One region of the Faecalimonas nexilis genome, then DNA from elsewhere that is predicted to be linked to it. Evidence: riboswitches for the same ligand, from Rfam matches in the RefSeq annotation. Region 1 holds a riboswitch; the other holds the start of a gene.
The links. Region 1 has a riboswitch for FMN ahead of ribD (bifunctional diaminohydroxyphosphoribosylaminopyrimidine deaminase/5-amino-6-(5-phosphoribosylamino)uracil reductase RibD). Riboswitches for the same ligand answer to the same signal wherever they lie in the genome.
Positions count from the first base shown of each region.

Region 1 (5,693 bases):
AAATTTCCTTCAAAAGTGTTCATTTATTTTTCCTCCATATTCAAAATGTGTCCCATTCGGTCTTTCTTTGTCTTTAGATAAAAACTATCATAAGGATTTGCTTCTATTTCAATCGGTACTCTGCTTGAAATTTTCATTCCATAATCTTCTAACTGATAAACTTTATCAGGATTATTTGTAAGTAAATGCAATGATTTTATTCCCAAATCTCTTAAAATCTGTGCACCGATATAATATTCTCTTAAATCGCCTTGAAATCCTAATGCAAGGTTGGCGTCAAGTGTATCCATACCGTTATCCTGTAAATGATAGGCTTTTAGTTTATTGACAAGCCCGATACCTCGTCCCTCTTGTCGCATATAAAGCAATACACCAGAACCATTTTCTGCAATCATTTTCATTGCTTTATCTAACTGCTGTCCACAATCACAGCGTAAAGAGCCAAAGGCATCTCCTGTTAAGCACTCTGAGTGGACACGACATAGCACATCGTTTCCATTATTCAAATCTCCCATAACCAATGCAACATGATGTTCTCCATTCAATTTATTGATATAACAATGTGCTTTGAAATTCCCATATTTTGTAGGCATTTCTACAACCGAAACACATTCTACAAGCAAATCATATACTTTTCTGTATTCCTGTAATTCTTTAATTGTGAGGGTAGGTATATGGTGTGTTTGAGAAAACTGAATTAAATCAGGTGTTCTCATCATTTTCCCGTTTTCATTCATAATTTCGCAACATAAGCCACATTCTTTTAAGCCAGCCAACCTCAATAGGTCAACCGTTGCTTCTGTATGTCCATTTCTTTCCAAAGCACCTCCGTTCTTTGCAATCAGAGGAAACATGTGCCCCGGTCTACGAAAGTCAAAGGGATTTACATTCTCAGTCACACACATACGAGCCGTTAATCCTCTTTCTTCGGCAGAAATACCTGTTGTAGTATCCTTATAATCAATAGAAACTGTAAAGGCAGTTTCATGGTTATCTGTATTATCTTCAACCATAGGGGAAAGCATGAGCCTGTTAGCCAGACTTTCACTCATAGGCATACAGATTAAGCCTTTTGCATAAGTCGCCATAAAATTAACATTTTCTGTTGTCGCAAATTGTGCCGAACAAATTAAATCCCCCTCATTTTCTCTCTCTTTATCGTCCATAACCAAAACAAGTTTTCCCTCTTGTAACGCCTGCAATGCCTCTTTTATTTTTTGATATTTCATAATTCCTTTATCCTTTCTGCTAAAATCCGTATCGGCATAACAACTCTTTCGACAACTCTGTTTCATTGCTGTTGTCTATGAGTTTCTGCACATATTTCCCTAATATATCATTTTCAAGGTTTACCATATCCCCGACTTGTTTATTCTTGAGAATTGTTTGCTCCAAAGTATGAGGGATAACGGATACCGAAAAATCTGCTTTCGATACTTTTGCGACAGTAAGACTAATACCGTCAATAGCAATCGAACCTTTTTCAACAATTAGATTTAAGATTTCTCTTTGCGTATTGATTTGATACCACACCGCATTTTTGTCTCTACGCACAGACGATATTCTGCCTGTCCCATCAATATGCCCCGTAACAATGTGACCGCCCAACCTGCCATTCATAGGCATAGCTCTTTCTAAATTCACAAGGCTTCCATGTCTTAACAGGCTAAGAGCCGTTCTGTTCCATGTTTCATTCATCACATCAACTGTAAAAGATTGTCGAGTGAAACAAGTAACTGTAAGGCAGATACCATTGACTGCTATGCTGTCGCCTAAATGTATATCCTCTAATATTTTTGAAGCTTTAATGGATAGTTTACAGTTACAAGTATCTTTCTGTATTCTTTCTACTTTACCGATTTCTTCTATTATTCCTGTAAACATGGATAAATCACTTCGCTTTCTATGAAATAATCATTTCCCACTTGAGAAAAAGCATATGGTTTAAGCATAATGGCGTCATTAGGAAAAGCAACACCTTGACCACTTACAGGGCTTTTTGCACTCCCACCAAATATTTTAGGTGCTATATAAATTTGCACCTCATCAACAATCTGTTGCTCAAGAGCACTCCAATTCATTGCACTTCCACCCTCTAAAAGTAGACTGTCTATCTGCATATTTCCTAAACATTGCATTAAATTCATTAAGTCAATATGATTACCTTTTTTCTTCGTATAAATAATTTCACAACCACATTTTCTGTAAAGAGCAATCTTACTTTCATCAATAGAAGAAGTAGCGATATATGTTTTAATGTCATTCGCTGTTTTGATAATTTTTGATGTAATGGGTGTTCTTAAATCTGTATCACATACGATACGAATAGGATTTTCCCCGTTTTCTAATCGGCATGTCAGTAAAGGGTCATCTTGAATAACTGTATTCACTCCTACCATGATCGCAGTAACCTTATGCCTGAATTGATGTACTTGTTTTCTCGCTTTTTCGCCACTTATCCATTTTGATTGATTTGTATAAGTTGCTATTTTCCCGTCCATTGTCATTGCATATTTCATAAAAACATAAGGAATATGCCTTGTAACATATTTTCTAAAAACTTTGATTAACTGTTGACACTCCATTTCTAAAATTCCTATCACAACTTGAATGTTGTTTTCCTCAAGTACCTTTACACCTTTTCCAGACACAATAGGATTACAGTCTAAAGTTCCGACGACTACTCTTGTAATGCCACTTTTAATAATTGCTTCTGTGCAAGGTGGTGTCTTACCATAGTGACAGCATGGTTCAAGTGTTACATAAAGTGTTGCTCCTACAGGTGACTCCCTACAATTTTTTAATGCATTTCTCTCTGCATGCAATCCACCAAAGATTTCATGGTATCCCTGTCCTATAATTCGATTATCTTTTACAATTACTGCCCCAACCATAGGATTAGGATTGACATAGCCAGCACCTTTTTTTGCCAGTTTTATTGCTAATTTCATGTATTCTGTATCGCTCATTTTTACACCTCCAAAAAAATACATGCCTTGAATAAAATCTATCCAAGACATGCAAAAGAGGATTTATGCGATTAAAGAAAATGCTCTGAAACAATATAAAATCATTCCAGAGCACGCAAAAAAAGCATAAACTTACTTTCATCTTCTTTCATCCAGACTATACTGTCGGCTTTGGAATTTCACCAAATCATGCCTTTCGGCTCGTGGGCTATACCACCGGTAGGGAATTACACCCTGCCCTGAAGATAGTTATTCAATTACGGACAATTATAATATCTGATATTATATCTGTCAATAAAAAGTTTTTTTCTCGTTTATCCAAATACAATAATTTGCAAGCAGGTAAACACAGGTTATTTCTTAATATCCTTTTGTTTGGGAAACTCCATTCTCCCACTTATTCACCGCAGGTGCTGTCACGCCGAGATAAGATGCCATCTCTTCCTGTGTCATATTCTTTTCTTTTCGATACTTTCTGATTACCGTTCCAATTTGCATAAATCCTCATCCTCCATTTTTTATTTGCAAGGGCCTTTGCTTATTTATATCATAGCAAACAGAATCGCTATGCACAATTGAAGGTCGGTTAACTTATCGGAATATTTATTAACCAGTGAGAAAGAATCCCTTAGGATTTTCTTTAGAAATTTCATAATTCTTTTCTTCTTTCGACATATTTTACTCACAAATATCCTTTATAATAAACTTATCAAATAAAAGAAGACAACGGTTGTATTTAAAACCTTATTTATGGCTGTTGGACTTCGCCTAACAATTACGTTTTAAAACGTTTACATATATTTTTCTCCTTTCTCAGGCTGGCACATTGGTGCCGGTCTTTTTTTATGTATTCTTACACCCATTTACGGATATTTAACTTCTTCTATACAAAAATGTGTAGTACGCATTCTTAAATACACAAAAACAGAGAGATAATTACTTATCTCCCTGAAAATTAACGCTTTATCAGCGTTTCACAAAATATTCCTCATACCATACAAGGAAGGTATAAATTGTCCACACTTTTCTCCAATTGTCAGAGTTTCCATTTACATACTCATCAAAAATTGCGTTAATCTCGTCCACATTGAAGAATTTCTCTGCCATCTCACTTTGGAACTTCGCACGCACATCTTGATTGTAACGATCATCTGCCATCCAAATTCGAATCGGCACAATAAATCCAAGTTTCTTACGGAAAGCAATCTCCTCAGGAAGAACCTTCGCGGCTGCAGTACGAAATGCCACCTTGTTCTGTTCATCATTGACTTTATATTTAGACGGCATTCTCGATGCAATATCAAAAATTCTCCGGTCTGTCAGTGGCATACGGATCTCCAATCCCGCCGCCTCGCTCATCTTATCGACATTAAGGTAAATATCTCCTTCCAGCCAAATCTGAATATCGACATTGGACATTTTCGAAAGTGGGTCTAACCCTTCCATCTCTTCATAAATCGGAGCCGCAACTTCAATCGGCAGCACATCTGGATCATAATGCTTCAAAATCTTTTGTTTCTCATCTTCTTTCATGATGTTCGTGTTTCCAACATAAAAATCCTTCAGATTCTCACCGTATCGCTCTGCATTGCGATACATATTATATCCTCCAAAGAACTCATCTGCTCCTTCACCTGAGTAGCAGATCTTCGTATGCTCTGCTGTCGCTTTACATCCGATTGCAAAAACAATTGCTGACGCATCCCCAAGTGGCTGCTCCATATTGTACATGACATAAGGTACTGTCTCAAAATACTCCTCCGGCGTGATAACGCGTCTGGAAAATGTTCGTCCAAGAAGGTTTGCTGTCTCTTCTGCCATCCTTGATTCGTCAAATCTCTCTTCCTCATATCCACAGCAATCTGCTACTTTCGCCTCAGACATTGCAAGCACGTAGGAAGAATCCACGCCGCCGGATAAGAACGATTCTACTGTCTCATCCTTTGCCTTCACTTCCGGCATGATTTCCTGAAGTGTCGTATGGATCTCATCTGCCCAGTCTTCCAATGATTTACTTTCATCTGGATGAAACTGCGGACTCCAGTAGCGCTCAATCTTCAATACTCCATCTTTCCAGATCAAGTACCGTCCCGGCATCAATTTTTTTAATCCGCGGAAAAACGTATTCTCACCCGCAACATATGTCAGGCTCAAATATAGTTGAAGCATCTCCTCATTCAATTCTTTTTTGAATCCCGGCTGCTCCATGATCTTTCGGATTGTTGTGCCATAAAGAAGTGTCCCATCTTCTGTCTCATAATAGTAAAACGGTTTTGTTCCAAACGGGTCTCTCAGACAGAACAACTGATTGTTCTCCTCATCCCACAAGGCAAATGCAAACATGCCGTGCATGTGATCTGCCATCTCATATCCCCATGTCTCATATGCTTTCACCAAAATCTCTTCTTCCCGTTCTTTGCGCGGCAGCAAAAGAGAAATCCCAAGCCGCTCACAGAGCTCTTCCCAATTGCGGATATGTCCTCTGTATTCCTGTACTTTTATCATCTGTATCATCTCCTGTAAATGTGATTTCATCCTACTTTGATAGTACGATTATAACGCAAATCAAAAAAACCGCCAAGTGTTTGTTTCTCAAAACGGAAGGTTCTGAACTATTTCCTTATAAAATTCCATATTTTTTCTTGATGCGCTCTAATTTTCGATCCATCGGTCCCGCCAGAAAGAACAGGAACACCATTGTGGAAATCCCATGCACGATATTAA
Region 1 covers NZ_AP029189.1:3,122,491-3,128,183, forward strand. Annotated here, with positions in the region: gene ribH (6,7-dimethyl-8-ribityllumazine synthase) at 1-23, opposite strand, end outside; gene AC6I5B_RS15590 (bifunctional 3,4-dihydroxy-2-butanone-4-phosphate synthase/GTP cyclohydrolase II) at 24-1,229, opposite strand; gene ribE (riboflavin synthase) at 1,249-1,884, opposite strand; gene ribD (bifunctional diaminohydroxyphosphoribosylaminopyrimidine deaminase/5-amino-6-(5-phosphoribosylamino)uracil reductase RibD) at 1,869-2,969, opposite strand; FMN riboswitch at 3,106-3,220, opposite strand; partial or broken gene AC6I5B_RS15605 (helix-turn-helix domain-containing protein) at 3,348-3,467, opposite strand; gene asnB (asparagine synthase (glutamine-hydrolyzing)) at 3,936-5,474, opposite strand; gene AC6I5B_RS15615 (ECF transporter S component) at 5,590-5,693, opposite strand, start outside.

Region 2 (5,693 bases), 1.4 Mb from region 1:
TTGCCCACTCAATCAATGAGACGCCTTCTCCATAAATATAGTCTTCATAACCGATCTCATCCATCTCTGTGATATCACCAATTCGATACACATCGAAATGATAAAACGGCATTCTGCCATCATCATATACCTGCACAATGGTAAATGTCGGACTGCTGATTGGTTCTTTTATCCCAAGTCCATGAGCCATCCCCTGCGTAAATACAGTTTTTCCCACTCCAAGGTCTCCTACCATTGTATAAACTTGGCCCTTTTTTGCTTCTTTTCCGATCTTGAGTCCAAGTTCATAAGTCTCTTGTGCACTTCTTGTCTCTATTATCATTTCAAAATCCTCTCTTTATCCTGCAATATGTCTGATTTTTACATTCTTAGGCGGCATATGTGTAGAAATCATCTTCACCGCCGCCTCATACTGCTCTTCCATAGACTCTCTCGGGAAAATCAGCGCCCGCATCCTTGTCACATATAAAATCACCGCACGGTTCGTGCTGACCGCCTTGGAAAAATCCTCCCATTTGTTGGTCACTTCCAGTTCCCCTTGTCTTACCGTTACGCCTTCTTCTGACAATTCATATTCTAATGGCTTTTGAAACATCTTCGTTCTTTGTACCTGTGTCTTTGCCTTTCCTTTCAGGGAAACCGGCGTCACCACCAAGAACAGTGCCGCTAATATAAATGCCGGCATCGCCGCCATAGAATCTCCCGACAGCATATAATTGATTCCCATCCCAAGGGCAAGCACTCCAATCATTGCTCCCAGCAAACCACTCATATGTGTATACGTATGATACAGCAGAAAATCATACATGATCTTATCCGTCATCTTCACTTCAAATTTTACAGACATGTGTTTCCTCCATCTAAATTGATATTTCACACGAATAATGCTGTGCTATAAAATTATAGCACAGCATTTTCATGGTTACAACTTACTTGTTCATTTTAAAAATCGGACTGATTTTCTTATAAATTAGGAACACAATGAAAGATACAAGTACCCCTTTCAGCAAATTAAACGGAGCTACTGCAAAAATCACAAACGTAGAAAGACTTGTAATTGAGTGGTTCACAGCTGTTCCCATCGCGACCAACGCATCGATTGGCATCTCGAATGCTTTTGCGTATACCGGAAGCAGCACATATGCATTCAGAATACACCCGATCACCGTCATAAATACGGTTCCTACTGCCATTCCCGCAAGTGCACTCTTTCTCGTATGATATTTTTTATAAATCATCCCTGCCGGCACACACATTGCACATCCTATTAAGAAGTTCGCTATATCACCAACTCCCCCTGTTGTAGTACCGCTGATCACCACATTGAGAATTACTTTAATCAGTTCCACGATCGCTCCTGCCAATGGTCCCATTACAAAACAGCCAATCAGCACCGGAATTTCACTGAAATCGATTTTGTAAAACGGAGGCGCAAATGGAAGCGGTACTTCAAACTGCATCAAAATAATCGCAATTGCAGACAGCATACCGATCTGCACGACACCGCGCACTCCAATTCTTTCCTTTGATTTTTCTCTTGTTTCTGTCATTGTTGTTGTACTCATTTTTTTCTCTCCTTTTCTTTACAAAAGGAATTCTTCTTTCGCGCATGCAAAAATGCCCTGAATCAAAAAATTCAGGGCATCTATTATCGTTGTGATATATTGCACACACCTTCTTCTCACATCCAGACTTTACTGTCGGTACTGGAATTCCACCAGTTCAGCCATTTTCATGGGTCGCGGACTGTAACCGCCGGTAGGGAATTACACCCTGCCCCGAAGAATCCTTATTTACTTCTCGTATATTATATGCCAATATAAGCCGTTATTCAAGTATTTTTTACGGAAGCATTATCATTTTTCCCGAATCACTCCTGTTTGATCTATCTCTACATTCGGAGACAAATTTTCTAAAAATCCAAATAATTCCATCTGTTCTTCTTCTGCATCAAGATACTGCGTTGTATATCCTGTCTGAAGCGCCGGTACAAAAGACATTTCCCGCAATCCGTCTATGTCTATCTGAAGCTTTAATAATCCGGTATATTTTGTCTCACCATTAAACCAAAAATCTCCAAGACTATATACAATCGGTTTTCCATCTACATATTCCATTCCTTGCAGGACATGTGGATGACCGCCCACAACAATATCTGCTCCGGAATTCAGGAATTCTCTCCCCATCTGCTGCTGCACGTCATTAAAATCATTTGTATCTTCTGTCCCCCAATGAATATATGCAATCAGATAATCACATTGTTTTGCTGCATCTGAAATCACCTGATTGTACGCTGTCGTATCATATGCAAGCAGAATTCCGGAACTGTCTTCTCCCGCCTGTGGTGTATAGCGAATTTTTTCCGCATTCGACGCTCCGACAAACCCGATCTTAATTCCATTCCAATAAAATATACCGGCTTTTTTGCTTCTTCCAGGTTTGATCCTCCGCCAACATATGGAATATCTGCCTGTTTTAAAAGCTTCATCGTATCCTGAAATGCATCTTCACCATAATCGTATACATGATTGTTAGAAAGCGCAACAAGATCAGTCCCCATCTCTTTCAACAATTCCATACGTTTTGGATGTGCCCGAAATGTATAATATTTCCCTGCAAGCGACGCACCACGGTCACTGATCGCATATTCATGGTTCACATAAAAAATATCACTTGCATTTGTAATCTCCAACAATTTTGGGGAAATACATTGTGCCAAATCATTGACTTCATCATAATGATCCAGCACAAATCCATCTTCTGCAAAACACAGATCTCCGGCAATCGTCACTTCTGCCTGTTCTTCTTTTTTCCCATCCCGCTCATAAATTCCATATTGTTTTGCGGTCTCCGCATCATTCAAATAACCTTTATAACGATCATAGGCAACATGCATGCTCTCCCCTGCAGCATGATAAACGGATTCTTTTGTTAATTTTCCGTCCGATGCAAGTTCCAGCACTTCCTTTTTTGCTTTTTCCGGATAAGTTTCAAAAAACCAGTCCGAAAAGGACTGCATTTCTTCTACTGCCGCCGGCACTGCCTCTTCTCTTTCTGCCAAATAGGATTGATAAAGTTCTTCCACTTCCTGTTTGCCATTTTCTAGCTGTTCTTGTTTTAATGTTTCCTGTTTTTTAGCATCTTCAAGTCTCAGTAACTTTTCATTTTGTCTCTTCTGAAAAAATATGATTGCAAAAACAGCCAGCAAAATGAAAGGCACTAAAACTGCTGCAAAAAACAGCTTTCGGATCTTTTGTTTCCTTTTTTCTGCCCTTCGTTTTCGGATACCTCTTGTTTTATGCCTCTCCATCTTCATCCCTCTTTTGTACTGTTTTTCTGCTTATATTTTATCAGAGCCCTATAGAGACAGCAAGAAAAAAGATGGGTAAATTCCCCATCTTTTTTCTTGCTTACAGTATTTCTCCATTGCTTTGGATTACCTGTTTATACCATTCAAAGGATTTCTTCTTTCTTCTCTCTAATGTACCGTTTCCTTCATTGTCTTTGTCAACATAGATGAATCCATATCGTTTTTTCATCTCTCCTGTCGTGAAAGAAACACAGTCAATGCAGCCCCAAGGGGTGTATCCCATCAATTCCACACCATCAAGTGACACTGCTTTTCCCATCTCCTCAATGTGCGCTTTCAGATATGCAATTCGATAATCATCCTGAATCGTGCCATCCTCTTCTATTTTATCAATTGCTCCAAATCCATTTTCCACGATAAACAATGGTTTCTGATAGCGTTCGTATAGTAAATTCAGTGCATATCGAAGCCCGATTGGATCAATCTGCCATCCCCAGTCCGACATTTTTACATATGGATTCGGAACACTTCCAGGGAAACCGTCAACTCCATTGCCTTCCGCAACATGATCTGCCTTCACCGCATTTGTCATATAATAGCTCAAACCAATATAATCCACAGTACCCTGACGTAAAATTTCCAAATCTCCCTCTTCCATCTTGATTCGGAATCCTTTTCTCTCCCATTCTTTCAAAGCGTAAGACGGATATGCCCCGCGCACATGCACGTCTCCAAACAGGTATCGGTCATGCATTGCTTCCACAGAGTACATCATGTCTTTTGGATTGCAGGAATACGGATAAATTGGAACGCATGCAAGCATACATCCAATTTGAAAATTTGGATTGATCTCATGTCCTTTTTTCACTACCAACGCACTTGCCACCAGTTCATGATGCACCACCTGATACATGCACTCTTCCGGATTTTCCTCCTGCTCGAAAATCACACCGGAACAAGTATACCCAAACAGCGGATACTTATAATTTTTCTGGTTGTTAATCTCATTGAATGTCATCCAGTATTTTACCTTGTCCCGGTAACGTTTCATTACAGTCTCTGCATATTTGACAAAGAAATCAATTACTTTCCGGTTTTTCCAACCACCGTATGCTTTTACAAGATGATACGGCATCTCAAAATGAGACAGTGTCACGACCGGTTCAATATTATATTTGAGCAATTCATCGAACAAGTCATCGTAAAATCGAAGTCCTTCTTCATTGGCACACTCATCGTCCCCATTTGGGAAAATACGTGTCCATGCAATCGAAGTACGGAAACATTTGAATCCCATCTCTGCAAATAATTTGATATCTTCTTTATAATGTCCGTAAAAATCAACCGCTTCATGGTTCGGATAGTAATGCCCTTCCAACACTCCGTCTGTAATTTTACGATCCACTCCATGCGCTCCCGCTGTCAGCACATCTGCGATGCTGACTCCTTTTCCGCCTTTATTCCAGCCACCTTCTACCTGATGGGCAGCAACTGCGCCGCCCCAAAGAAAATCTTCTGATAATTTTTGCATTTGTCTCCTCCTAACATGTCACTTCCATCACAGACTCCAACGCTTTTACTGTTTTCTCGTCCTCTATCTTCATGTCTTTGACCTGATCCATATTCACAACAATAAAAATTACTGTAGTATCAAAACCTTCTTTTTCCAACAATTCTTTGTCAAATTCCACTAATAAATCACCTTTTTTCACTGATGCATCTGTCTTTGTGTGGACTTTGAACCCTTTTCCATCTAATTTTACAGTGTCAATCCCTATATGAATCAATGTTTCCAGACCATTTTCACCTGTTAACCCAACTGCATGATTTGTGTCAAATAAAGCGGATATTGTTCCATCAAACGGTGCATAAACTTTTCCATCATTTGGAATGATTCCAACACCCTTTCCCATCATTTCCGATGCAAATGCCTCATCGTTAACTTTTGAGACAGGAATTACTTTTCCACTCACCGGGCTTGCCACTTCCACTGTTCCTTCTGTCAGCTTTGTCTCTGGCTCATTCTCGTTTAACTCTGTAATCTCTTCTTTAAATCCAACAAGATATGTCAGCAGTGCCCCCAGTACAAATGACACTAAGATAGAAATCACCAATCCGATAAATTGTGTCATATGTCCTGCTTTAAAATATGCCGGCAGTGTTGCGATTCCCGGCATGTTATAGCTCCAGGATACCGCCTGAAATGCTCCGCCGATTCCTCCGCCGATCGCACCTGCGATACATCCACAGATCATCGGTTTTTTCAGTCTTAAATTGACACCGTAAATCGCAGGTTCTGTGATACCAAAAAGTCCTGTGATCGCCGCTGAGAGGGAAACTCCTTTCATCTCTTTGTCTTTCGTTTTTAAGAATACTCCAAGTG
Region 2 covers NZ_AP029189.1:816,869-822,561, reverse strand. Annotated here, with positions in the region: gene tsaE (tRNA (adenosine(37)-N6)-threonylcarbamoyltransferase complex ATPase subunit type 1 TsaE) at 1-322, opposite strand, end outside; gene AC6I5B_RS03965 (YcxB family protein) at 338-847, opposite strand; gene AC6I5B_RS03960 (ECF transporter S component) at 930-1,565, opposite strand; FMN riboswitch at 1,672-1,790, opposite strand; partial or broken gene AC6I5B_RS03955 (CapA family protein) at 1,857-2,896, opposite strand; gene AC6I5B_RS03950 (6-phospho-beta-glucosidase) at 3,411-4,841, opposite strand; gene AC6I5B_RS03945 (beta-glucoside-specific PTS transporter subunit IIABC) at 4,852-5,693, opposite strand, start outside.
Region 2: it holds a riboswitch for FMN, as region 1 does, so the genes downstream of both, AC6I5B_RS03960 (ECF transporter S component) here and ribD (bifunctional diaminohydroxyphosphoribosylaminopyrimidine deaminase/5-amino-6-(5-phosphoribosylamino)uracil reductase RibD) in region 1, are expected to answer to the same signal.